2 regions of the Streptomyces sp. NPDC021356 genome follow, and region 2 is predicted to be linked to the other one. Evidence: riboswitches for the same ligand, from Rfam matches in the RefSeq annotation. Region 2 holds a riboswitch; the other holds the start of a gene.
What was found. Region 2 has a riboswitch for S-adenosylmethionine ahead of thrC (threonine synthase). Riboswitches for the same ligand answer to the same signal wherever they lie in the genome.
Positions count from the first base shown of each region.

Region 1: it holds a riboswitch for S-adenosylmethionine, as region 2 does, so the genes downstream of both, AB0G56_RS03890 (aminotransferase class V-fold PLP-dependent enzyme) here and thrC (threonine synthase) in region 2, are expected to answer to the same signal.

Region 1 covers NZ_JBFACU010000002.1:371,343-382,950, forward strand. Annotated here, with positions in the region: gene AB0G56_RS03860 (NlpC/P60 family protein) at 1-399, opposite strand, end outside; gene AB0G56_RS03865 (NlpC/P60 family protein) at 759-1,793, opposite strand; gene AB0G56_RS03870 (NYN domain-containing protein) at 2,151-3,500, opposite strand; gene AB0G56_RS03875 (hypothetical protein) at 3,559-3,798, opposite strand; gene AB0G56_RS03880 (rhomboid family intramembrane serine protease) at 3,954-4,706, shown strand; gene AB0G56_RS03885 (Lrp/AsnC ligand binding domain-containing protein) at 4,703-4,984, shown strand; gene AB0G56_RS03890 (aminotransferase class V-fold PLP-dependent enzyme) at 5,045-6,418, opposite strand; SAM riboswitch class IV at 6,600-6,716, opposite strand; gene trpD (anthranilate phosphoribosyltransferase) at 6,801-7,865, opposite strand; gene AB0G56_RS03900 (ubiquinol-cytochrome c reductase cytochrome b subunit) at 8,014-9,651, opposite strand; gene AB0G56_RS03905 (Rieske 2Fe-2S domain-containing protein) at 9,648-10,706, opposite strand; gene AB0G56_RS03910 (c-type cytochrome) at 10,703-11,512, opposite strand; gene AB0G56_RS03915 (heme-copper oxidase subunit III) at 11,575-11,608, opposite strand, start outside.
Region 2 covers NZ_JBFACU010000007.1:180,079-191,686, reverse strand. Annotated here, with positions in the region: gene AB0G56_RS11690 (ROK family protein) at 1-275, opposite strand, end outside; gene AB0G56_RS11685 (extracellular solute-binding protein) at 381-1,652, shown strand; gene AB0G56_RS11680 (DUF3263 domain-containing protein) at 1,722-1,982, shown strand; gene otsB (trehalose-phosphatase) at 2,072-2,941, shown strand; gene AB0G56_RS11670 (trehalose-6-phosphate synthase) at 3,016-4,449, opposite strand; gene AB0G56_RS11665 (glucosyl-3-phosphoglycerate synthase) at 4,557-5,501, opposite strand; SAM riboswitch class I at 5,713-5,886, shown strand; gene thrC (threonine synthase) at 5,905-7,194, shown strand; gene AB0G56_RS11655 (MoaD/ThiS family protein) at 7,191-7,466, shown strand; gene AB0G56_RS11650 (cold-shock protein) at 7,899-8,102, shown strand; gene groL (chaperonin GroEL) at 8,432-10,054, shown strand; gene AB0G56_RS11640 (NADH:flavin oxidoreductase) at 10,239-11,390, shown strand; gene AB0G56_RS11635 (MFS transporter) at 11,540-11,608, shown strand, end outside.

The sequences.
Region 1 (11,608 bases), on a different contig from region 2:
CTTGTCGAGGTACTCGGCCGGGTCGCGGGAGAACAGCAGCGCCAGGGACGGGTCGAGGCCGCCGGAGCGGTACTGGGCTCCGGCCACCGAGCCGATCGACTCCCGCAGCGCGTTGACGCGCTGCTGCCGCCGGGCGATGCGGTCCTGCGCGTCGCGCACCTGACGGCGCAGCACATCGGCGCGCTCGTCGGCCCGGTCGAAGTCCTGGGTCGCCTTCTCCGCCTCGTGGTAGAGCCGGTCCACCTCGGCCCGCGTGCCGCCGTGCGGCGCGGCGACGGCCGAGGTGGCCGGAAGGGCGCCGAGGACGGCTGCCGCGGCGGACAGCGCGGTGACGGCGGCACGGGCGGCACCGGCGCCCCGGTCGAACCCGGACGGTGCAAGGCGGCGATGGGACCCCACGGGAAGCCGAACTCCCTCCACTGGCTGGCAAGGACTGCCTCCCCGCAGGCCGGGTACCGGGGCGGGGTGCGCCACGGCGGCAGGGGGAAACGCGGCAGACAGTAGCCGCGCGGAGACGCACCGGCCAAAGACCTCGGCGGGCGCACGACACGGCGCCCCGCCTCCGACACAGGTCAGGGGCGGGGCGCGGGGTCAGCGTGCGTTGATGCGATTCGCCCGTTCGGGCGGTGTGACAGCGTGCCGGGGCGGCTGGCTTACGGGCCGGGAGGCCCGGTTCGGGGGCCAGGAGGTCCGACCCACGGACCGTGGGGTCCGGCCCCCGGGCAGGGAAGCCCGGTGCGCGTGCGGGTGGGTCGGGATCAGATGCGGACGCCGAACTGGAAGGGCATGTTGCCGATCGACTCGTAGCGCACGTTGGCGCCGGTGTGCGGGGCGTGCAGGACCATGCCCTTGCCCGCGTAGAGCCCGACGTGGTGCAGGTCGCCGTAGAACAGGACCAGGTCGCCCACCTGGAGCTGGCTCTGCGAGTAGATCCGCTGGCCGGCGTTGGCCTGTGCCTCGGAGGTGCGCGGGATGGAGACGCCGGCCTGCGCGTACGCCCAGGAGGTCAGGCCCGAGCAGTCGAAGGAGGACGGGCCGGTGGCGCCGTAGACGTACGGGGTGCCTATCTTGCTCTGCGCCGCGGAGAAGGCGGCGCCCGCGTGGCCGCTGCCCGGGGTGATCTTGCCCATGGAGACCCGCTCGGTGCCGCGGGTGGCGCGGGTCTGCTCGGCGGCGGCGAGCTGCTGCTTCTCCTTGGCCGTGAGCGTGTTGAGCAGCTTCTGCGCCTCGGCGAGCTTGCCCTGGACTTCCTTCTTCTTGCTGCCCAGTTCGGTGCGGGTGGCCGCGAGGTCCTTGAGCTTCGCGGTGGCCTCGGCACGCTGCTGGGCGAGCTGGCGCTGCTTGTCCTGGATCTTCTTCAGCGCGTCGGCCTGCTGGCCGCTGACCTGGTCGAGCGTGGCGGCCTTGTCCAGGTAGTCGTCCGGGTGGGACGAGAGGAAGAGCTGGAGGGAGGGGTCGATACCGCCGGTGCGGTACTGGCCGGCCGCCATCGAACCGAGGCCGTCGCGCAGTTTGTTGAGGTCCTGCTGGCCGCGGGCGACGTTGTCCTGGATGGTGGAGATCTCCTTCTGGAGCTTCTCCTGGTTCTCCTTGGCACCGTTGTACTTCTCGGTGGCCTGCTCCGCCTGCTCGTAGAGCTTGTCGACCTTGGACTTGACCTCGTCCTTGCTCGGCTTCTCGCTCGGCGCCGCGTTGGCCGCCTGCGCGCTGATCGCGACGGCAGCGGCGGCTGCGGTGGTGAGCATCGTCACGCGTGCGCGACTGGGCTGTTTGGGTCGACGGTGGGACGCCACGGAAGCGAGCTCCTTCTTGTGAGTGACCACCCGCTCGGAGGTTCGAAGCCAGACCCTAGTGACCTCATCGTGATGAATTCAAATCCTGCCACCAAGAAATTCCGTCACAGCCCGCATTCTTTGCACGCAACTCACGAGGGGTGAGGCATGGTTGACGCTACGTCGCGTGACGGTTCCGTCAATTCGGGCATCAAACCTCTATGTTGCGAATGATAAGTAAATCGCCTTTTGCCCGAATTCAGCCGTGGGCAGGTCCTTCAGCCGTGGGCAGGTCCTTCAGCCGTGGGCAGGTCCTTCAGCCGTGGGCAGGTCCTTCAAGTCGTGGGGCACGCCCTTCAGCCGCGCGGCGAGGGAACTTCAGCCGCGCGACAGCCGCTTCAGCAGCACCGCCGACGCCACCGGACGCGCTCCCGCCCGGGCCACCCCGTCGGCCACCTCACGGTCGGTGGAGGCGACGATGACCGGCCGGCCCGGCGGCTCGGCGCGCACCAGCTGGCGGATCAACTCGTCCGCGGTGACACGCGGCTTGGAGAAGAGCACCCGCACTCCGCGCGGCGGCGCGAGCAGCACCGGCGCGGCCAGTTCGGCCCCGTCGAACACACAGGTGACCTCCGCGCCGGTCTGCGCGGCGAGCTGCGAGAGCTGCCCGAGGAGCCTGAGGCGCTGCTTCTCCAGCGGCATCTGCGGATAGCCGGTCTTGGTGACGTTGTAGCCGTCGACGACCAGGTGCGCCTGCGGCAGCGCCAGCAACTGGTCGAGGATCGCCGGGTCGTGCTCGGACAGCGCCCGGGCGGCGATGTCCTTCGGCGTCATCCGGCCCGGCTCCACCGCGTCCACGGTCTCGGCGGGCCGTACGGACACCGGCGGCAGCGCCAGTTCACGCCGGAGCCCCTGGGCGGCCTCGAGCACGGTGTCCAGCAGCAGCCGCACCCGCATGTCCTCGACGCTGCGCCCCTCGCGGGCCGCCTTGCGGGTGGCCTCCAGGGCGGCCTCCGCCTCGCCCAGGCGGGCCTTGAGCCGCCGGTTCTCGCTCTCGGCGGCCGACACCTGCACCTGCGCCTCGGCGCGCACCGCCTCGGTCTCGCCGCGCAGCTTGCGCAGCGCCGCCTCGCCGCGCTTGACGTCGCTGAGCGCCGCGCGCAGCTTGCGGTGCAGCGACTCGGCCTCCTTGCGGGCCGCGTCCAGGTCGGCGCGCAGCCGTTCGGTCTCGGCACGGGTCTGCTCGCGGGTGGCGGCCACCTGCCGGCGCAGCCGCTCCAGCTCGGCGCGGTTCTCCTCGTCGGCGCGTTCGGCGTGCGCCCGCAGGGCCTCCTCGCCGGCCGCGGTCACCAGCTTCACCCAGCCCGCCGGGCGCAGGACGTAGGCCGCGGCGGCCACGTCGAGCGGGTCCGCGGCCGGGGGCGGCGAGCCGGCGTCGAGGGCGCCGCACAACTCCTCCTGCGCCTCCCGGAACTTCTCCCCGACCCGCTGCCGGAACACCGCGTCCGTCTCCAGGGCCGCCGCCATCGCGTTGCCCGCGAACTTGGCCCGGCGGTTGGGCGCGAACCGGGCGTACTGGCGCAGTTGCGCGGGCAGCTCGCTCACGGTCAGCCGGCCGAAGGCGTCGGCCACGATCTGCACGACCCGGCGACGCACGCCGTCGGGCAGCGGACGGTCGAGCACCTCGGCGGCGCCGTCGCCCGGCTCCCCGCCTCGTGTCTCCGCCATCCGTCACCCCAATGCCTCACGGGACCCCCGCGGGGTCACCTGTGCGGGCCCGCTCCGCTCAGGAGCCGGTGCCCGGCCTGTCCACGAGTTCGACCTTGTCCACGGCGTTGCACCAGCGGCAGCGCACCGACTCGATGGTCTCACTGACGACCTCGCGCTCCTCGACCGTGGGCTCTCCGGCCAGGTCGAGGTGGACGTACTCGACGACCTTCGACGAACGCGTCACGTCGAAACGGGTGAGGTTGCCGCAGAGGGTGCAGCGCCACCGCGTCGTGGCGGTCGGCAGGGGAACCGTCATCGGGGCTGCTCACTTTCCTTCCCAAGTCCGTGACGCGCCGGCTTCCCGGTGCGCCGGCTCGTAACCCTACGGCCTGGGGGCCCCTCGGCGCCCGGCTGTCCACGGCGGCGAGGCGATCTGTGCTGGTACGCCCCGTTGCGTCATGCTCTGTGCACATGATCAGCTACAGGAACGCGGTCGCCGCCCGGGCGGTCAGGGCCCTCAGAGCGGTACGGACCACACCGGCGCCGGTGACGACCGCCCTGATCGTCCTGTGCTGCGCGGTCTTCGCGAGCGGCCCCGCGGCGGGCCTCGTCCCCGCCTACGGCACCGGGGACGCCCTGGTGCGGGCCCAGCAGGCCTACTTCCGGCACTGGGGCGTGCTCCCCGCCGACCTCTTCACGGGCTCGGCGCGGGCCGCGCTCACCCCCGCGACGGCCCTGTTCGTGCACGGCAGCTGGGTGCACCTGCTCGGCAACATGCTCTTCCTGTACGTCTTCGGCGCGATGACCGAGGAACGCGTGGGCCGCGTCGAGTTCACGCTGTTCTACGTCGGCTGCGGCTACCTGGCCCTGCTGGGGTACGCGGGCGCCCACGCGGACTCCGCCCAGACCCTGGTCGGGGCGTCGGGCGCGATCTCGGCGGTGCTCGGCGCCTTCCTGTACCTCTTCCCGCGGGCCCGGGTCACCAGCGTGCTGCCGTTCCTCTTCTTCCTGCCGCTGCGCCTGCCCGCCTGGGTCGTCCTGCCGTTCTGGGCGGCCCTGCAGTGGCTGGCGGCGGGCCGGGCGGCCGACGGGCCCGGCGTGGCCTACCTGGCCCACGTCGTCGGCTTCGCGCTCGGCTTCGGCTACGCGTGGGCCAGGTTCGGGCGGCCGACTAGAGTGAAGGTCACCCCTGCTCCGGCCCCCGAGGGAGAGAACCAGCCGTGATCACCGCGATCGTCCTCATCAAGACCAGCGTGGACCGGATCCCCGAGATCGCCGAGCGGATCGCCTCGCTGGAGAGCGTGAGCGAGGTCTTCTCCGTCACCGGGACGTACGACCTGATCGCCATGGTGCGGGTGGGCCGGCACGAGGACCTGGCGGAGATCATCCCGGGCCGGATCAGCAAGATCCCCGGCGTTCAGGCCACGGACACGCACGTCGCCTTCCGCACGTACTCGCAGCACGACCTTGAGGCGGCGTTCGCGATCGGTCTTGACTCCTGACCGCCTGAACACCGCCTCCTGGACACCACCCTGCGGACACCGCGTCCGGGGCGCCGGGCCTCACACGGCCGGGACGCAGCGGCCGTCCTCCGTGCGGTACGACCACTTCGCACCCTCGGCCACCAGTTCCCGCACCGCCGTCACGAAGCGCTCCACGTGCTCGTCGGGGGTGCCCGCGCCGAAGCTGACACGGATGGCGTTGAGGGACTTCTCGCCGGGCGCGGCCTCGGGGGCGCCGCACTCGCCCTGGGTCTGCGGGTCGCTGCCGAGCAGGGTGCGCACCAGCGGGTGGGCGCAGAACAGGCCGTCGCGGACGCCGATGCCGTACTCGGCGGAGAGCGCGGCGGCGAAGTGCGAGCTGTTCCAGCCCTCCACGACGAAGGAGATCACGCCGACCCGCGGGGCGTCGTCCCCGAACAGGGAGAGCACCTTGACCTCCGGGACCGCGGCCAGCCCCTTTCGGACCTCGCCGATGAGGTACTGCTCGCGGGCCACCAGCGTGTCGAACCCGGCCTCGGTCAGCGCCTTGCAGGCCGCGGCGATGGAGTAGGCGCCGATGACGTTCGGCGAGCCGGCCTCGTGGCGGGCGGCGCTGTCGTGCCACTCCACGTCCACTCCCCCGTCGGTGCGCCGCGTCACCCGGCGGCTGGCGCCACCGCCCGCGAGGTACGGCTCGGCCGCGCGCAGCCAGTCCGCGCGCCCGGCCAGCACGCCGGAGCCGAAGGGGGCGTAGAGCTTGTGGCCGGAGAAGGCGACCCAGTCGACGTCGAGGTCCTTGACGGACACCGGGTGGTGCGGGGCGAGCTGGGCGGCGTCCAGGACGATCCGGGCGCCGTGCGCGTGCGCGGCGGCGGCCAGCTCCCGTACGGGCCACAGTTCACCGGTGACGTTGGAGGCGCCGGTGACGCAGACCAGGGCGGGGCCGTGCGGCTCGCGCTCGGCCAGGGCCCGCTCCAGGGTGGCCACGGCCTGCTCGGGGGTGCGCGGGGCGTTGAGGTAGGTCACCTGCGCGTCCCGCCACGGCAGCAGCGAGGCGTGGTGCTCGGTCTCGAAGACGAACACCCGGCAGTCCGCCGGGACCACCCGGGCCAGGAGGTTGAGGGAGTCGGTGGTGGACCGGGTGAACACCACCTGGTCGTCCGCGCGGCAGTCGAGGAACTCGGCGACCGTGCGCCGGGCGTTCTCGAAGAGGTCGGTGGAGAGCTGCGAGAGGTAGCCGGCGCCGCGGTGGACGCTGCCGTAGTACGGCGCGTACGCCGCCACGTCGTCCCAGACCCGCTGGAGCGCGGGGGCGCTGGCCGCGTAGTCGAGGGCGGCGTAGCTGACCTCGCCACCGGTCACCAGCGGCACGGTGACATCCCGTCCCAGAACGGGCAGCGGCCCGGAAATGTCACGGCAAACGGACTGGTCGGCGGCAACGGTGGAGACAGACATGGAGGAACTCCCGTGAAAGCAGGTGGAATCACCGCGCGAGCACGTACTGCTCGAAGACCGGAAGAGGCTCCAGCGCGGCGAAGGTGAAAAAGGGTGTGCGGAGGCGGGGCTCGACGCCCTAACGCATTCGCTTGCTCACGGAAGGCTCCCTCGTACGACCAGGACCCCTGGTGACGCGAGGGGTCCGCGCTTGCCGTAGACCTCGCTGCCTACGACCTGGTCTTCACCCGGGGCACCCCGCCACGGACGGAGGGTTGCCGGACAGCCGGCCGGGGCCATATGGCTGTCACTCATGACCTGGTCCAACATCCTGCCATACGATCTTGTGCGCGCAAGGCGCAGTCCGGATCGTGGACTGCGCCCCGCGTCGCACCGCACGGCCTCAGGCGTTGCTCGCGGCCACCCAGCGCTCCAGCGTGCGCCGTGCCGCCCCGGAGTCGATCGACTCGGCCGCCCGCGCCATCCCGGCCCGGATCCGCTCCACCAGCGTCCCGGAGCCCGGCTCCAGGGCGACCAGGGCCGCCGCCGAGTTCAGCAGCACGGCGTCCCGTACGGGGCCGCTCTCGCCGTCCAGCAGGCGGCGGGCGACCTCGGCGTTGTAGGAGGCGTCCGCGCCGCGCAGGGCCTCCACCGGCACCAGTTCCAGACCGACGTCGCGCGGGTCGAAGGCCTCCTCGGTGACCTCGCCGTCCCGGACCACCCACACCCGCGAGGTCGCGGTGGTGGTCAGCTCGTCGAGCCCGTCGTCGCCCCGGAAGACCAGGGAGGAGTTGCCGCGTTCGGCGAAGACACCCGCCACGATCGGTGCCTCGTGCGCCACGGCCACACCGACCGCCTGGGCCTTCACCTTCGCCGGGTTGGTCAGCGGACCGAGCAGGTTGAACACCGTACGGATGCCCAACTGCCCGCGGGCGGCGCCGACATGGCGCAGCGCCGGGTGGAACTTCACCGCGAAGCAGAAGGTGATCCCGGCCTCCTCGGCGACCTCGACGACCCGTCGCGGGGTCAGGTCGAGGTTGACGCCGAGCTTCTCCAGCACGTCGGAGGCCCCGGACGCGGAGGACGCGGCCCGGTTGCCGTGCTTGACGACCTTGGCGCCGGTGCCCGCGACGACGATCGAGGACATGGTGGAGATGTTCACCGTCTTGGCTCCGTCGCCGCCGGTGCCGACGATGTCGACGGTGGCGCCGGGAACCTGGATCACGTTCGCGTGCTCGTACATCGTGCGGACGAGTCCGGTGATCTCCTCGACGGTCGCACCCTTGGCGCGCAGGGCGACCGCGAAGGCCGCGATCTGGGCGTCCGTCGCCTCGCCGCCCATGATCCGGTCCATGGCCCAGGCGGTGTCGTCGGCGGCCAGGTTCCGGCCCTCCAGCAGACCGTTCAGCATCCGGGGCCAGGAACGGCCCGCCGCGGTGTCGCCTCCAGCGGGGGTCACAGCGCTCATAAGCCGCTCCTGAATCGGTGTCCGGGACGCCCGGACGTTCTGCCGTATCGCCTTCCACCCTATCCAGCCCCGGACAGGGCGAAGGGCCCCGTCCGGGGTTCGGACGGGGCCCTTCGACCGTGGCGTGGCGACGCTCAGGGTTAAGCGATCAGTGGTGGCCGTGGCCGCTCGTGATCTCCTTGTACTCCTCGACGGTCGGCTTCGCGATCTGGCTGTCCTCACCGAAGTACGCGTTGCTGAGCTTGGCGCGCAGCTTCTCCGTACCGCCGACCTTGCGCTCGACACCGTTCTCGTCGACCGTCGGGCCGATCTCGGCCGGCTCGTACTGGTGGTGAGCCGTGAGGGTGTACAGCTGCTCCTGGCTGAGCGGCTCGTGGACCTCGATGAACTCACCGTGCGGCAGGCGCTTGATGATGCCCGACTCGCGGCCGTGCAGCACCTTGTCCTTGTCCCGCCGCTGCAGGCCGAGGCAGATCCGCTTGGTGACGACGAACGTGATGACGGGCACCAGGAAGAACGCGATGCGGACGAACCAGGTGATGGCGTTGATCGACAGGTGGAAGTGGGTGGCCCACAGGTCGTTTCCACCACCGACCAGCAGCACGAAGTACCAGGCGATCCACGCGGCACCGAAGGCCGTGCGGGTCGGGACGTTGCGCGGGCGGTCCAGGATGTGGTGCTCGCGCCGGTCGCCGGTGACCCAGGCCTCGATGAACGGGTACAGCGCGATCGCGGCGAGGACCACACCGAAGAGCGCCAGCGGGATGAACACGCCCAGGACCAGCGTGTGGCCCCAGAAGTTGATCTCCCAGCCCGGCATGGCGCGGATGAGACCCTCGGCCATGCCCATGTACCAGTCGGGCTGGGCGCCGGTGGACACCTGGTCCGGCCGGTAGGGGCCGATGGCCCAGATCGGGTTGATCTGCGCGATCGCCGCGATGGCCGCGATGGCACCGAAGACCAGGAAGAAGAAGCCTCCGGCCTTGGCCATGTAGACCGGCAGCAGCGGCATGCCGACGACGTTGTTGTTGGTCTTGCCGGGGCCCGCGAACTGCGTGTGCTTGTGGTAGAAGACCAGGATCAGGTGGCCGACGACCAGGCCGAGCATGATGCCCGGCAGCAGCAGGATGTGGATCGAGTAGAACCGGGCCACGAAGTCGTGACCGGGGAACTCGCCGCCGAAGAGGAAGTACGAGATGTACGTGCCGATGATCGGCACGGACAGGATCGCGCCCTCCATGAAGCGGACACCGGTGCCGGACAGCAGGTCGTCCGGGAGCGAGTAGCCGGTGAAACCGGTGAACATGCCCAGGACGAACAGCAGGAAGCCGAACATCCAGTTGATCTCACGCGGCTTGCGGAACGCGCCGGTGAAGAACACGCGCATCATGTGCACGAACATGCCCGCGAGGAAGATCAGCGCGGCCCAGTGGTGGATCTGCCGGATGAGCAGACCACCGCGCACCTCGAAGGAGATGTGCAGGGTCGAGTTGAACGCCTCGCTCATCAGCTGTCCCTGGAGCGGGACGTAGCTGCCGTGGTACACCACCTCGTTCATCGAGGGGTGGAAGAACAGCGTCAGATACACACCCGTGAGGATGATGATCAGGAAGCTGTAGAGGCAGACCTCACCCAGCATGAACGACCAGTGGTCGGGGAAGATCTTGCGCATGTTGGCCTTGGCCAGGCTGTAGATGCCCAGCCGGCCGTCGGCCCAGTCGGCGAGCTTCTCGCCGGCCGGTGCCTTCCCGCGCGAGCGGGTCGGGTTGCTCGCAGTAGTACTCATCCGCGCTCCCAGAATGCAGGACCGACGGGCTCCTCGAAGTCGCCGAGCGCCTCGAGGTACCCCTCGCTGTCCACGCCGATGCGCAGCTGCGGCAGGGCGTGACCGGCCGGGCCGAAGATGACTCGGGCGCCGTCGGAGAGGTCGAAGGTGGACTGGTGGCACGGGCACAGCACGTGGTGCGTCTGCTGCTCGTACAGGGAGATCGGGCAACCGACGTGGGTGCAGATCTTCGAGTAGGCAACGACGCCCTGGTGCGACCATGCGAGTTCGCGCTTGTCCTTGATGTTGTCCGGCTGGAGCCGGACGATCATCAGGGCCGCCTTGGCGATCTCGGTCTGGAAGTCCTCGTTCGTCTCCTCCAGGCCCTCGGGCTTGGCGAAGGTCAGCGAACCGACGGCGACGTCCTCGGGACGCAGCGGCTGGTTGGTGTTCATGTTGACCAGGCGCTTGCCCTTGGCCCACATGGTGTGGCGGAGGGACTCCTTGGGCAGCGGGCCCAGGTCGCGCAGCAGGAACAGGCCGGAGAGCGGGACCAGGGTGAGCGCGCCCAGCATGGTGTTGCGGATCAGCGGGCGGCGGCCGATCGCGGACTCCTTGGCGCCCTGCTTGAAGTCGGCGTGGACCTTCGCGCGGACCTCGGGGGACGCCTCGATCGGGTGACGCTCGTCGGCGACCTCCGCGTCGGACATCAGGGTGCGGGCCCAGTGGACCGCGCCCGCGCCGATGCAGAACAGCGCCACACCCAGCGTCAGGCCCAGCGCGAAGTTCATCGCGCTGATGTGCCCGAGCGGGAAGACGAAGATCGACTTGTCGTTCGGGATGGTCACGTACGAGGCGATGAACCCCGCGGTGGCCAGCATCGAGACCGTGAACAGCAGGGCGACGGCACGCTCGGACCGCCTGGCGGCCCGCTCGTCGATGTCCTGGATCCGGTGCTCGTGGGGCGGCAGGCCCGGGTCGGCGAACGGGTTCTTGTCGTCCGCGACCCCTACGGCGCCGTGCGCCGTGCCCTGCTCGGCAGGCAGGTTCTCTTCTGGAATGTCTTGGCTACTCATGACTTCTTGGCCTTTGCGGTCCGAGCGGCGACCCACACGGCGACGGCGATCAGCGCGCCCAGTCCGAAGATCCACGCGAACAGACCCTCGCTGACCGGCCCGAGGCCGCCCAGCTCAAGACCGCCGGGGTTGGTCGTCTGGTCGCCGTTGATCGCGTTCAGGTACGCGATGATGTCCTTCTTGTTCTTCCCGGACATGGTCGTGTCGGGGAAGGACGGCATGTTCTGCGGGCCGGTCTGCATGGCCTCGTAGATGTGCTTCGGGGCGACGCCCGTGAGGTCCGGGGCGAACTTGCCGTGCGTGAGCGCACCGCCCTTGCCGGTGAAGTTGTGGCACTGGGCGCAGTTGGTACGGAACAGCTCACCGCCCTTGGCGATGTCCGCGCCCTCCGGGCTGTACTGGTTCTTCGTCGGCACGGCCGGCCCGGAGCCCAGGGAGGCGATGTACGCCGCCAGCTGGTCGATCTCGGCCTGGCTGTAGATGACCTTCTTGCGCGGGATCTGCGCGCCCGGCTGCTGGGCCGGCATACGGCCCGTGCCGACCTGGAAGTCGACTGCCGCGGCGCCCACGCCCACCAGGGACGGACCGTCAGTGGTGCCCTGACCACCGGTGCCGTGGCAGCTTGCGCAGCCGACCTGGTAGAGCTTCTTGCCCTCCTCGATGGTGAGGGACTGAGCGGAGTCGTCGGCCTTCGCCTTGCTCGCGGGCGCGAACGCGGTGTACAGCCCCCCCGTGGCCGCCAGCGCGAGAAGGAGGACGACGACCGCCGCCAGCGGATGGCGTCGTCGTGCGGAGAGCTTTTTCACGGATTACCCCGGTGTCAGGATCTTCTGCGTCGATGCTTTGCGGACTCGGATCGGTTCTTCGGCTACTTGATCAGGTAGATCGTGGCGAAGAGGCCG
Region 2 (11,608 bases):
CGCCAGCCGAGGTTGGCCGAGTAGGCGGCGACGCCCTGCTCCTCGTCGACGATGCCGGGGACGGCGACGCCTGCGGCCGCGGCCGGTTCGCCGAAGCGCCCGGCGCCGTACGCGCGCAGTTCGGCGGCGAAGCCGAGGATGCCCTCGACGACGGCGTCGGGGCCGCGCTCGCGGCCGGTGGGCCGGCGCGCCTGGTGGAGCAGCGCGCCGTTCTCGTCGACCAGTGCGGCCTTCATGCCGGTGCCGCCCACATCGAGCGCGATGACGTGTCTCACAGGGGACAGTGTGGCCCTTCGACCCGCGAGAGGTCTAGTCCACTGCGCTGGTGTAGACCTATCTTGTCCGCATGGTGAACACGAGACGGTTGGGGCGGGAAAACGGTGCAGCGGCGTAGGACAGGAATGATCGCGGCGGCGTCCGCACTGGGGATGACCTCGGTTCTCGGCGGCTGCGGGAGCACCGGATCCTCCGACGTCACCCTCCACCTGGTCGCCGCGGACTACGGCGACTCCTCGGCCAACGGCTCGCAGAAGTACTGGGACGGACTGGCCCGGGCCTACGAGGCCCAGCACTCCGGCGTGAAGGTCGACGTCAAGGTCTACTCCTGGACCGACGTGGACCGCAAGGTCAAGGAGATGGTCGACGCCGGCGACCCGCCGGACATGGCCCAGATCGGCGCGTACGCCGACTACGCGGCCCAGGACCTGCTCTACAAGGCCGACGACCTGCTCTCCATAGCCGTGCAGGCCGATTTCCTCGACCAGCTCTCCGAGGCCGGCCAGGTACGGCACCTGCAGTACGGCATCCCGTTCGCCGCCTCCACCCGCGTGCTCTTCTACAACAAGACGCTCTTCTCCCAGGCGAACCTCACCCCGCCCAAGACGTGGAACGACCTCGCCGCCGACGCCGAGGCCCTGAAGGCCAAGGGCGTGAAGTACCCGTACGCGCTGCCGCTCGGCCCCGAGGAGGCGCAGGCCGAGACCATGCAGTGGCTGCTCAGCGGCGGCGCCGGCTACACCGACGACATCGGTACGTACACCATCAACTCACCGCAGAACGCCGAGACGTTCACCTGGCTCAGGGACGAGCTGGTCGGCAAGGGGCTGACCGGTCCCGTCGCGCCCGGCAAGCTCAACCGAGCCGACGCCTTCGACGCCTTCGCCAAGGGCCAGGTCGGCATGCTCAACGGCCACCCCACGCTGATGAAGAAGGCCACGCAGGCGGGCGTGAAGTTCGGCATGGTGCCGGTGCCGGGCAGGAACGGCACGCCCAAGGCCACCATGGGCGTCACCGACTGGATGATGGCCTTCAAGAAGAACGGCCACCGCAAGGAGGTCGGCGACTTCCTCGACTTCGTCTACAGCGAGAAGAACGTCCTTGACTTCTCCCGCGAGTACGACCTGCTGCCCGTCACCACCTCCGCGTCCGAGGCGATGGCCGCGGCCCCGCAGGACAAGAACCTGTGGCCCTTCCTCCAGGAACTGTCACTCGCCCAGCTCTACCCGGCGGGCAAGACGTCCTGGGCCCAGGTCAGCGCCGAGATCAAGAAGCGCATCGGCGGCACGGTCACCCCGGGCGGCGACCCCACGGGCGTCCTCAACCAACTGCAGACCCAGGCCTCACAGGCGGAGGCGAAGGAGAACGCGGGGTGAGCCTCAGGGGCGGGGGCCGGCCCGAGGGGCTCCCGGGCCACTGTCGGTGGTGAGGGTTACGGTGCCCGTATGGACGTGAGCGACGAGCCGGACGGGATGCGGGAGCCGGGCCTCGCGGGACGGGAGCGGGACATCCTCGCCCTGGAGCGGCGCGGCTTCACGGGCCCCGGCGCCAAGGAACGCGCGATACGCGAGGAACTCGGCCTCTCCCCCGTCCGCTACTACCAGCTCCTCAACGCCCTGCTCGACGACACGCGCGCCCTGGCGCACGACCCGGTGACGGTCAACCGGCTGCGCCGGGTGCGCGACGCGCGGCGGTCCGAGCGCTGAGCCGCCCGGCCACCGCTGAGCGGAGGCCGCCGCCGAGGAGCGGGCGCGGCCGAGGAGTGGGCCCGGCCGTGTGTGGATAGGTTCGGCGTATGGGCCACGACACGGATCCGACCAACCCCGCCCCCGACGCCCCCGCCCTGCCGACCCCGGTCACCCGGGCCGGGCGGGACGGGCTCGCCGCGCTGCTCGCACGCCCGGAGCGCGCGGTGATCGCGCTCGACTTCGACGGCACGCTCGCGCCGATCGTGCCCGACCCGGACCGGGCCAGGGCCCACCCGGACGCGGTGCCGGCCCTGGCCGCACTCGCCCCGAAGGTGGCCGCCGTGGTCGTGGTCACCGGCCGCCCCGCCGGGGTCGCGGTGCGCCACGGCGGCTTCGCCGGCGTGGCCGGCCTCGACCACCTCGTCGTCCTCGGCCACTACGGCGCCGAACGCTGGGACGCGGCCACCGCGACGGTCACCGCCCCGGCCCCGCACCCCGGCGTCGCCGCCGTCCGCGCGGAACTGCCCGGCTTCCTCGACCGGATCGGCGCCTGGCACGGCACCTGGATCGAGGAGAAGGGCCGCTCCCTGGCCGTCCACACCCGCCGCGCCCAGGACCCCCAGGCCGCCTTCGACGCGTTGCGCGGCCCGCTCGCCGACCTGGCCGCCCAACACGGCCTGATCGTCGAACCGGGCCGTATGGTCCTCGAACTGCGCCCGCCGGGCATGGACAAGGGCGTCGCCCTCCTGGAGTACGTCCGCGACCTCGGCGCCGGCTCCGTCCTCTACGCCGGTGACGACCTCGGCGACCTGCCCGCCTTCACCGCTCTGGACAAACTCCGCTCCGACGGCCTGCCGGGCGTCCTCGTGTGCAGCGGCAGCACGGAGGTGACCGAACTGTCGGACCGCGCGGACCTGGTGGTACCGGGCCCGGCGGGAGTGGTGGAACTCCTCGGGGCCCTGGCGGCCCGCATGTGACCCCCGGGGCCCACGGCGAGTTCCGGGGGTTCCGGCCCCGGCGTCGGAACCCGGGGCACGGCGGCGCCGCCGGTTCAGCCCGCGTTCAGTTCATGCAACTGGTCCAGGAACCACTGGGCCGGGGGGAGTGCGGTGGCCGCCGCGGCCAGGCGGTTCGTGCGTTCGGAGCGTTCCGTCCCGGGCATGTTCAGGGCCTCGTGCAGCGCCGCCGCCGTGCCCGCAACGTCGTACGGGTTCACCACCAGCGCGTCCTCGCCCAGCTCGGCGTACGCGCCCGCCTCCCGCGACAGCACCAGCGCGCACCCCGAGTCGGAGATCACCGGGACCTCCTTGGCGACCAGGTTCATCCCGTCCCGGATGGGGTTGACCAGTGCCACGTCGGCGATCCGGTAGGCCGCGAGGGAACGGGCGAAGTCGTCCTTGACGTGCAGGACGACCGGCGTCCACCCGGGCGTGCCGAACCGCTGGTTGATCTCCTCCGCCAGCCGCCGCACCTCGGCCGTGTACTCCCGGTAGACGGCGAGGTCCTGCCGTGAGGGGTAGGCGAAGGCGATGTGCACCACCCGTTCGCGCCACTCGGGGCGGTCCTGGAGCAGTTGCCGGTACGCCAGCAGCCCGCGCACGATGTTCTTCGACAGCTCGGTGCGGTCCACCCGGACGATCGTCCTGCGCGCGCCGCCGTCCGGAGCGGCGCCGATCTCCTCGCGCAGCGCCGCCATCCGCTCCTTCACGTCGGCCCGGTGCGAGCGCTCGCGCAGGAACTCCGCGTCCGCGCCCAGGCCGTGCACCCCCACGCGGGTGCCGCCGAGCCCGCCGGCCAGCGTCTCGCAGCACTGGGCGAAGGCGTCCGCCCACCGCTGGGTGAGGAAGCCCAGCCGGTCCGCGCCCAGCATGCCGCGCAGCACCTGCTCGGCGATGTCGTCGGGGAGCATCCGGAAGTAGTCCACCGGCGCCCACGGCGTGTGCGAGAAGTGCCCGATCCGCAGATCCGGCCGGAAATCGCGCAGCATACCCGGGACGAGCGTCAGGTGGTAGTCCTGCACGACCACGGCCGCGCCCTCGGCGGCCTCCTCGGCCAGCGCCTCGGCGAACGCCCGGTTGTAGGCCTCGTACGACGCCCACTGCCGCCGGAACTCCGTATCGAAGACGGGTTCCAGCGGGGTCTGGTAGAGCATGTGGTGGACGAACCACAGCACCGAGTTGGCGATGCCGTTGTAGGCGTCGGAGAAGACGTCCGGGGCGATGTCGAGCATCCGGACCCGCTGGCCGCCGGTGTCCTCGGGCGGCAGCCGCCGGCCGTCCTCGAAGCGCCGTACGGCCTCCCGGTCGGCGTCGTCGAGCGCGGCGCACACCCACACCGCGCCCGCGTCCGGGCCGATCGCGGAAAGCCCGGAGACCAGCCCTCCGCCACCGCGTTTCGCGTGCAGGGAACCGTCCTCGTCCAGGTCGTACGAAACCGGCCCGCGATTGGAAGCGACCAGCACCTCGGCACCGTGCGTTGCAGCCATGGTCCTCAACCTAGCCCGGGTCTCGAACGCTCAAACGTACGCGGGAGCGGGCCGGGGGGTACTTCCGGCCGTCCGCCCCGGGCCCATCGGGGCCGCACCAGGCCCGCTCAGGCCACCCGCCGTGCCGCGTACTCCGCGATCTCCGTCATCGGGGGCCGTTCCTCCGTGTCGACGGAGTACGTCCGTGGCTCGAAGCCGTCCTCGCCCCGTTCGAACTGGGTGAGCGTGGGGCGGATCAGGTGGCCGCGGGCCAGGCGGAGCTGGGCGGTGCGGTAGATCGCGGCGGACATCCGGCCGAGGGCCTGCCCGTCCTGGTGGCGGTGGATGCGCTCGCCCACGTCCACCTGGGCGAGCGCGTCCAGGCCGACCAGGTGCAGCGCGTCGACGAGCATGCCCAGCTCCACGCCGTAGCCGACGGGGAAGGGCAGCTGTTCGAGCAGGGCGCGGCGGGCCGCGTACTCGCCGCCGAGCGGCTGTACGAATCCGGCCAGCTGCGGCCAGTGCATGTTGAGCAGCGGGCGGGCCATCAGTTCGGTGACCCGGCCGCCCTGCCCGGCGGCGGTGCCCAGGGGCCGGTCGTACATGGCTTTGACCAGCTGCACCTCCGGGTCGGTGAGCAGCGGGCCGACGATGCCGGTGACGAAGTCGGCGGAGAACTCCCGCAGGTCGGCGTCCACGAAGCAGACGACGTCCCCGCGGGTCACCAGCAGCGAGCGCCACAGCACCTCGCCCTTGCCGGGCACCGCGGGGATGCGGGGGAGGATCGCGTCGCGGTGCACGACCCGGGCGCCCGCCGCGGCGGCCACCTGGGAGGTGCGGTCGGTGGAGCCGGAGTCGACCACGACGAGCTCGTCGACCAGCGGGGCTCGCGCCATCAGGTCGCGGCGGATCACGGCGACGATGTCGCCGACCGTCTCCTCCTCGTTCAGCGCGGGCAGCACGACGCTGACGGCGGAGCCGCTCGCCCGTTTGGCGGCCAGGACGCCGTCGAGCGGCCGATCGGCGACGGACCAGGACCGTGTCCTCAGCCAGCGCTCGACTTCTTCCAGCACGGTCGGTGACTCCTCACTCCTGCTCGTCTCGCCGCGGCCCGCTGCCCGTCCGGGATCACATCATCGTGTGATCTGTCTCGCGGTTCGGACGACCATCTCTCACCGTCCGGGCCGTCGGTTACAGTCTTGAACAACGCGGACGACGCTCGCATGCCGGGGTCGCCGCGACCCGTCGCCGCATGACCACAACCGCGTGACCACAACCGAATACCGCTCATCCAGAGGGGCAGAGGGACACGGCCCGATGAAGCCCCGGCAACCCTCCAGCCGGTCTCGTACCGACGGATCGCCGCACGACGGCGCTCCGGTCGCCACCGCGAGGCTCCCGGCTAGGGAAGGTGCCAAATCCGTCTCACGGCGAGATGCGTCGTGAGGAAGATGAGGAGAAAGGGCCTCGCCTCACATGGCTGTGCAGACAGTTGCAAGCAGCACCGACTCCACCGTCGACCTCGGTCCCGCCGCGGCGCTCAGCTGCCGCGAGTGCGGCCACCGCGTGCCCCTCGGCCCGGTCTTCGCCTGCGAGGAGTGTTTCGGCCCGCTGGAGATCGCCTACGACTTCTCGGCCTACGACACCGAGGAGCTGCGGGGGCGGATCGAGGCCGGCCCGGCGAACATCTGGCGCTACGCCCCGCTGCTGCCCGTCCCCGCCGACGTGGCCGGCAAGCCGAACCTCAACCCCGGCTGGACCAAGCTCGTCCAGGCCGACCGCCTCGCCGCCGAACTCGGCGTCGACACCGGCAAGCTCTTCGTCAAGGACGACTCCGGCAACCCGACGCACTCCTTCAAGGACCGCGTCGTCGCCCAGGCCCTGGAGGCCGCCCGCGCCTTCGGCTTCACCACCCTGTCCTGCTCCTCCACCGGCAACCTCGCCGGTGCCGTCGGCGCCGCCGCCGCCCGCGCCGGCCTGCGCTCGTGCGTGTTCATCCCGCACGACCTGGAGCAGGGCAAGGTCGTCATGGCCGCGATCTACGGCGGCGAACTCGTCGGCATCGAGGGCAACTACGACGACGTGAACCGCTTCTGCTCCGAGCTGATCGGCGACCCGGCCGGTGAGGGCTGGGGCTTCGTCAACGTCAACCTGCGGCCGTACTACGCCGAGGGCTCCAAGACGCTGGCGTACGAGATCTGCGAGCAGCTCGGCTGGCGGCTGCCCGACCAGATCGTCGTCCCCATCGCCTCCGGCTCGCAGCTCACCAAGGTCGACAAGGGCCTGCGCGAGCTGATCCGGCTCGGCCTGGTCGAGGACAAGCCGTACAAGGTCTTCGGCGCGCAGGCCGAGGGCTGCTCGCCGGTGTCCACCGCCTTCAAGGCCGGGCACGACGTCGTCCGGCCGCAGAAGCCGAACACCATCGCCAAGTCCCTCGCCATCGGCAACCCCGCCGACGGCCCGTACGTCCTGGACATCGCGCGCCGCACCGGGGGAGCGGTGGAGGATGTGACGGACGATCAGGTCGTCGACGCGATCAAGCTGCTCGCCCGCACCGAGGGCATCTTCGCGGAGACCGCGGGCGGCGTGACGGTCGGCGTCACGAAGAAGCTGATCGAAGCCGGCGTCCTCGACCCGACGAAGACCACCGTCGTCCTGAACACGGGTGACGGCCTGAAGACCCTGGACGCGGTGGCCGGCACCGGCCTGACCGCCACCATCCGCCCGACCCTGGACTCCTTCCGAGAGGCTGGCCTCGCATCATGAGCGTGACCGTTCGCATCCCCACCATCCTGCGCACCTACACCGGCGGACAGGCCGAGGTGAGCGCCGAGGGCACCACCCTCGCCGATGTCATCTCCGACCTGGAGAAGAACCACACGGGCATCGCCGCGCGCGTCCTGGACGACCAGGGCAAGCTGCGCCGCTTCGTCAACGTCTACGTCAACGACGACGACGTCCGCTTCGAGCAGGGCCTTCAGACGGTGACCCCGGACGGCGCGGGCGTCTCGATCATTCCGGCGGTCGCCGGCGGCTGATCATTACCTTCGGTAATGGCAGTGACCGAGCGTGCCGGGAATTGCCCCCTCCGCAAGAGAAGCGGAGGGGGCAATTCCATGGGATTGAGCACGGTAGAGTTGGGGAACGCGCCCCTGGATCTCCGGGGTGAGCGCCTGGTGATTCCTGCCGTCCGCCGATGAGAAACAGCCAAAATCCGCGGGTATTCTGCGGCATTTGTCTTGATTTATGGGGCCCGACTTGCCCTGAGTTCGGCTGAATTCTCGTCACATTCCGGACCGCTCCCGCCCAGAATTCTCGTCCGATTGACCTGTTGCAGACGGCAGTTGGACAGATACATTCAGCCGCGGTCGACGCGTTCCGGCGCACGCCCCCGATCCACGGGGGGTGAGGTCTGACCCGGATCCGCGAAGTGCGGATCTGTGCAAGGGCCAGTAATAGGGGAGTTAGGCATGGCTCAGGGCACCGTCAAGTGGTTCAACGCGGAGAAGGGGTACGGCTTCATCGCGGTCGACGGTGGTGCGGACGTCTTCGTCCACTACAGCGCGATCCAGATGGACGGCTACCGCACGCTGGAAGAGGGCCAGCGGGTCGAGTTCGAGATCTCGCAGGGTCAGAAGGGCCCGCAGGCCGACATGGTTCGCGTCACCGCCTGAACGTACTTCACGCGAAGGGCCCGCACCTCCCTTGGGGGTGCGGGCCCTTCGTCCGTCCCCGCCCCGCCCCGCCTCGCCGGGCCGTGCCGGTACGCCTCCGTTCGCCCCCGGCTGATCCACTGCGGGTCACCCCCCAGGCGCTTGCACTCGACCATGCCGAGTGCTAATCATTGCGTTAGCACTCTGAAGGTGAGAGTGACAACGAAGGACCGGGTCGGTGAGGCCCGCAGGCCGTGTGGGGCAAGGAACCACAAGGCCGGCGAGCCGTCCGTCGCGGGCGCGGGCGCGGTCCGAAGGAATCACCCCCAGTCCTGGAGGGACCACTTCACATGGCCAAGATCATCGCGTTCGACGAGGAGGCGCGGCGCGGCCTCGAGCGCGGCATGAACCAGCTCGCGGACGCCGTCAAGGTGACGCTCGGCCCCAAGGGCCGCAACGTCGTCCTCGAGAAGAAGTGGGGCGCCCCCACGATCACCAACGATGGTGTCTCCATCGCCAAGGAGATCGAGCTCGAGGACCCGTACGAGAAGATCGGCGCCGAGCTGGTCAAGGAAGTCGCCAAGAAGACGGACGACGTCGCCGGTGACGGTACGACCACCGCGACCGTGCTCGCCCAGGCCCTGGTCCGCGAGGGCCTGCGCAACGTGGCCGCCGGCGCCAACCCGATGGCCCTGAAGCGCGGTATCGAGAAGGCCGTCGAGGCCGTCTCCGCCGCCCTGCTCGACCAGGCCAAGGAGGTCGAGACCAAGGAGCAGATCGCCTCCACCGCCTCCATCTCCGCCGCCGACACCCAGATCGGCGAGCTGATCGCCGAGGCCATGGACAAGGTCGGCAAGGAAGGCGTCATCACCGTCGAGGAGTCGCAGACCTTCGGTCTGGAGCTCGAGCTCACCGAGGGCATGCGCTTCGACAAGGGCTACATCTCCGCCTACTTCGCGACCGACATGGAGCGCATGGAGGCGGTGCTCGAGGACCCGTACATCCTCATCGCCAACTCCAAGATCTCCTCGGTCAAGGACCTGCTCCCGCTCCTGGAGAAGGTCATGCAGTCGGGCAAGCCGCTGCTGATCATCGCCGAGGACGTCGAGGGCGAGGCCCTGTCGACCCTGGTCGTCAACAAGATCCGCGGCACCTTCAAGTCCGTCGCCGTCAAGGCCCCGGGCTTCGGCGACCGCCGCAAGGCCATGCTCGGCGACATCGCCATCCTCACGGGCGGCGAGGTCATCTCCGAGGAGGTCGGCCTCAAGCTGGAGAACGCCACCCTCGACCTGCTGGGCAAGGCCCGCAAGGTGGTCATCACCAAGGACGAGACCACCATCGTCGACGGTGCCGGCTCCTCGGAGCAGGTCGGCGGCCGGGTGAACCAGATCCGCGCCGAGATCGAGAACAGCGACTCCGACTACGACCGCGAGAAGCTCCAGGAGCGCCTGGCGAAGCTCGCGGGCGGCGTGGCCGTCATCAAGGCCGGTGCCGCCACCGAGGTCGAGCTGAAGGAGCGCAAGCACCGCATCGAGGACGCCGTGCGCAACGCCAAGGCGGCCGTCGAGGAGGGCATCGTCGCCGGTGGTGGCGTGGCCCTGCTGCAGGCCTCCCAGGTGTTCGAGAAGCTGGAGCTGGACGGCGACGAGGCCACCGGTGCCGCCGCCGTCAAGCTGGCGCTCGAGGCTCCGCTGAAGCAGATCGCCGTCAACGCCGGCCTCGAGGGCGGCGTCGTGGTGGAGAAGGTGCGCAACCTGACCCCGGGTCACGGCCTGAACGCCGCGACCGGCGAGTACGTCGACCTGGTCGCCGAGGGCATCATCGACCCGGCGAAGGTGACGCGCTCCGCGCTGCAGAACGCCGCGTCGATCGCCGCGCTGTTCCTCACCACCGAGGCCGTCATCGCCGACAAGCCGGAGAAGGCCGCCGCGGCCGCTCCGGGCGGCATGCCGGGCGGTGACATGGACTTCTGATCCGCACGGATCGGGCTCGTCCTTTCCGAGGGCGGCACTCCCTGGCGACAGGGGGTGCCGCCCTCGGGCGTGTCCAGGGCACACCGTGGAGGGGCACGCCCTGGAAGAGGGGGCGGGCACACGTCCACATACCATGCGGTATGCAGTTGGCAGGTCTTCGCCGTCCCTCCGAGGAGCCCCTCGTATGACCCACACCACCACCCCCGGTACCGTCCCCGGGGCGCAGTCCATCTCCCGCGCGGCCCGCATCCTCTCCCGGCCCGTCACCCTGAACGGCCTGACCGTCCCCAACCGGATAGCGATGGCCCCGATGACCCGCCAGTTCTCGCCCGGTGGCGTCCCGGGTGAGGACGTGTGCTCCTACTACGCCCGCCGGGCCGCCGCCGGGGTGGGGCTGGTCATCACCGAGGGCACGTACGTCGGGCACCCTTCGGCCGGGGCGAGCAGCAGGGTGCCGCGCTTCCACGGGCAGGAGCAGCTCGCGGGCTGGGCGCGCGTCGCCGGGGCCGTGCACGCGGCGGGTGGCACGATCGTGCCGCAGCTGTGGCACGTCGGCATGGTCCGCCAGGAGGGCCGGCCCCCGTTCCCGGACGCGCCGCCGGTCGGCCCCTCCGGGCTGCGCCTGGACGGCACCGGGGACGGCCGGGCGATGACGCGGACCGACCTGGACGACGTGATCGGGGCCTTCGCCGAGGCGGCGGGCGCGGCGGAGCGCATCGGTTTCGACGGCGTGGAGATCCACGGCGCCCACGGCTACCTGCTGGACCAGTTCCTGTGGGCCGGCACCAACCGCCGTACGGACGCCTACGGCGGCGACCCGGTGGTGCGGACGAAGTTCGCGGCGGAGGTCGTCGCGGCGGTCCGCGCGGCCGTCTCGCCCGGCTTCCCGGTCCTCTTCCGCTACTCGCAGTGGAAGCAGGAGGCCTACGACGCCCGGCTCGCCGGGACACCGCAGGAGCTGGAGGCGATCCTGGCCCCGCTGGCGGCGGCCGGGGTGGACGCCTTCCACGCCTCCACCCGCCGGTACTGGCTCCCGGAGTTCGAGGGCTCGGACCTCAACCTCGCGGGCTGGACGAAGAAGCTCACCGGCAGGCCGGTCGTCACCGTCGGCTCGGTCGGCCTGGACGGCGGCGACTTCCTCCGCGGGCTCCAGGGGGAGGGCGCCGCGGTCGGCGGCATCGACAACCTGCTGGACCGGCTGGAGCGCGACGAGTTCGACCTGGTGGCCGTGGGGCGGGCGCTGCTCCAGGACCCCGAGTGGGCGGCGAAGGTGCTCGGTGACCGTTTCGCGGAGCTGAAGCCGTTCGACGCGGCGGCGCTGGCCACCCTGAGCTGAGCCGGCCCGGCCGGGCGTCAAGGCAGGCCGTCCCTCCTGGACGCGGGGGCGGCCTGCCGTGGTGCGCCGCTTTTAGCTTGCTTAAGTCAATCAAATTGAATTATGGTTGCTTGAGTCAAGTACACCTGCGCGCGACGGAGACCTCTTCCATGTCCGACGGACCCGCCCGGCCCACCGCGGCCGCGGCCCTGCCCAGACCCAACGCCATCGTGGCCGTC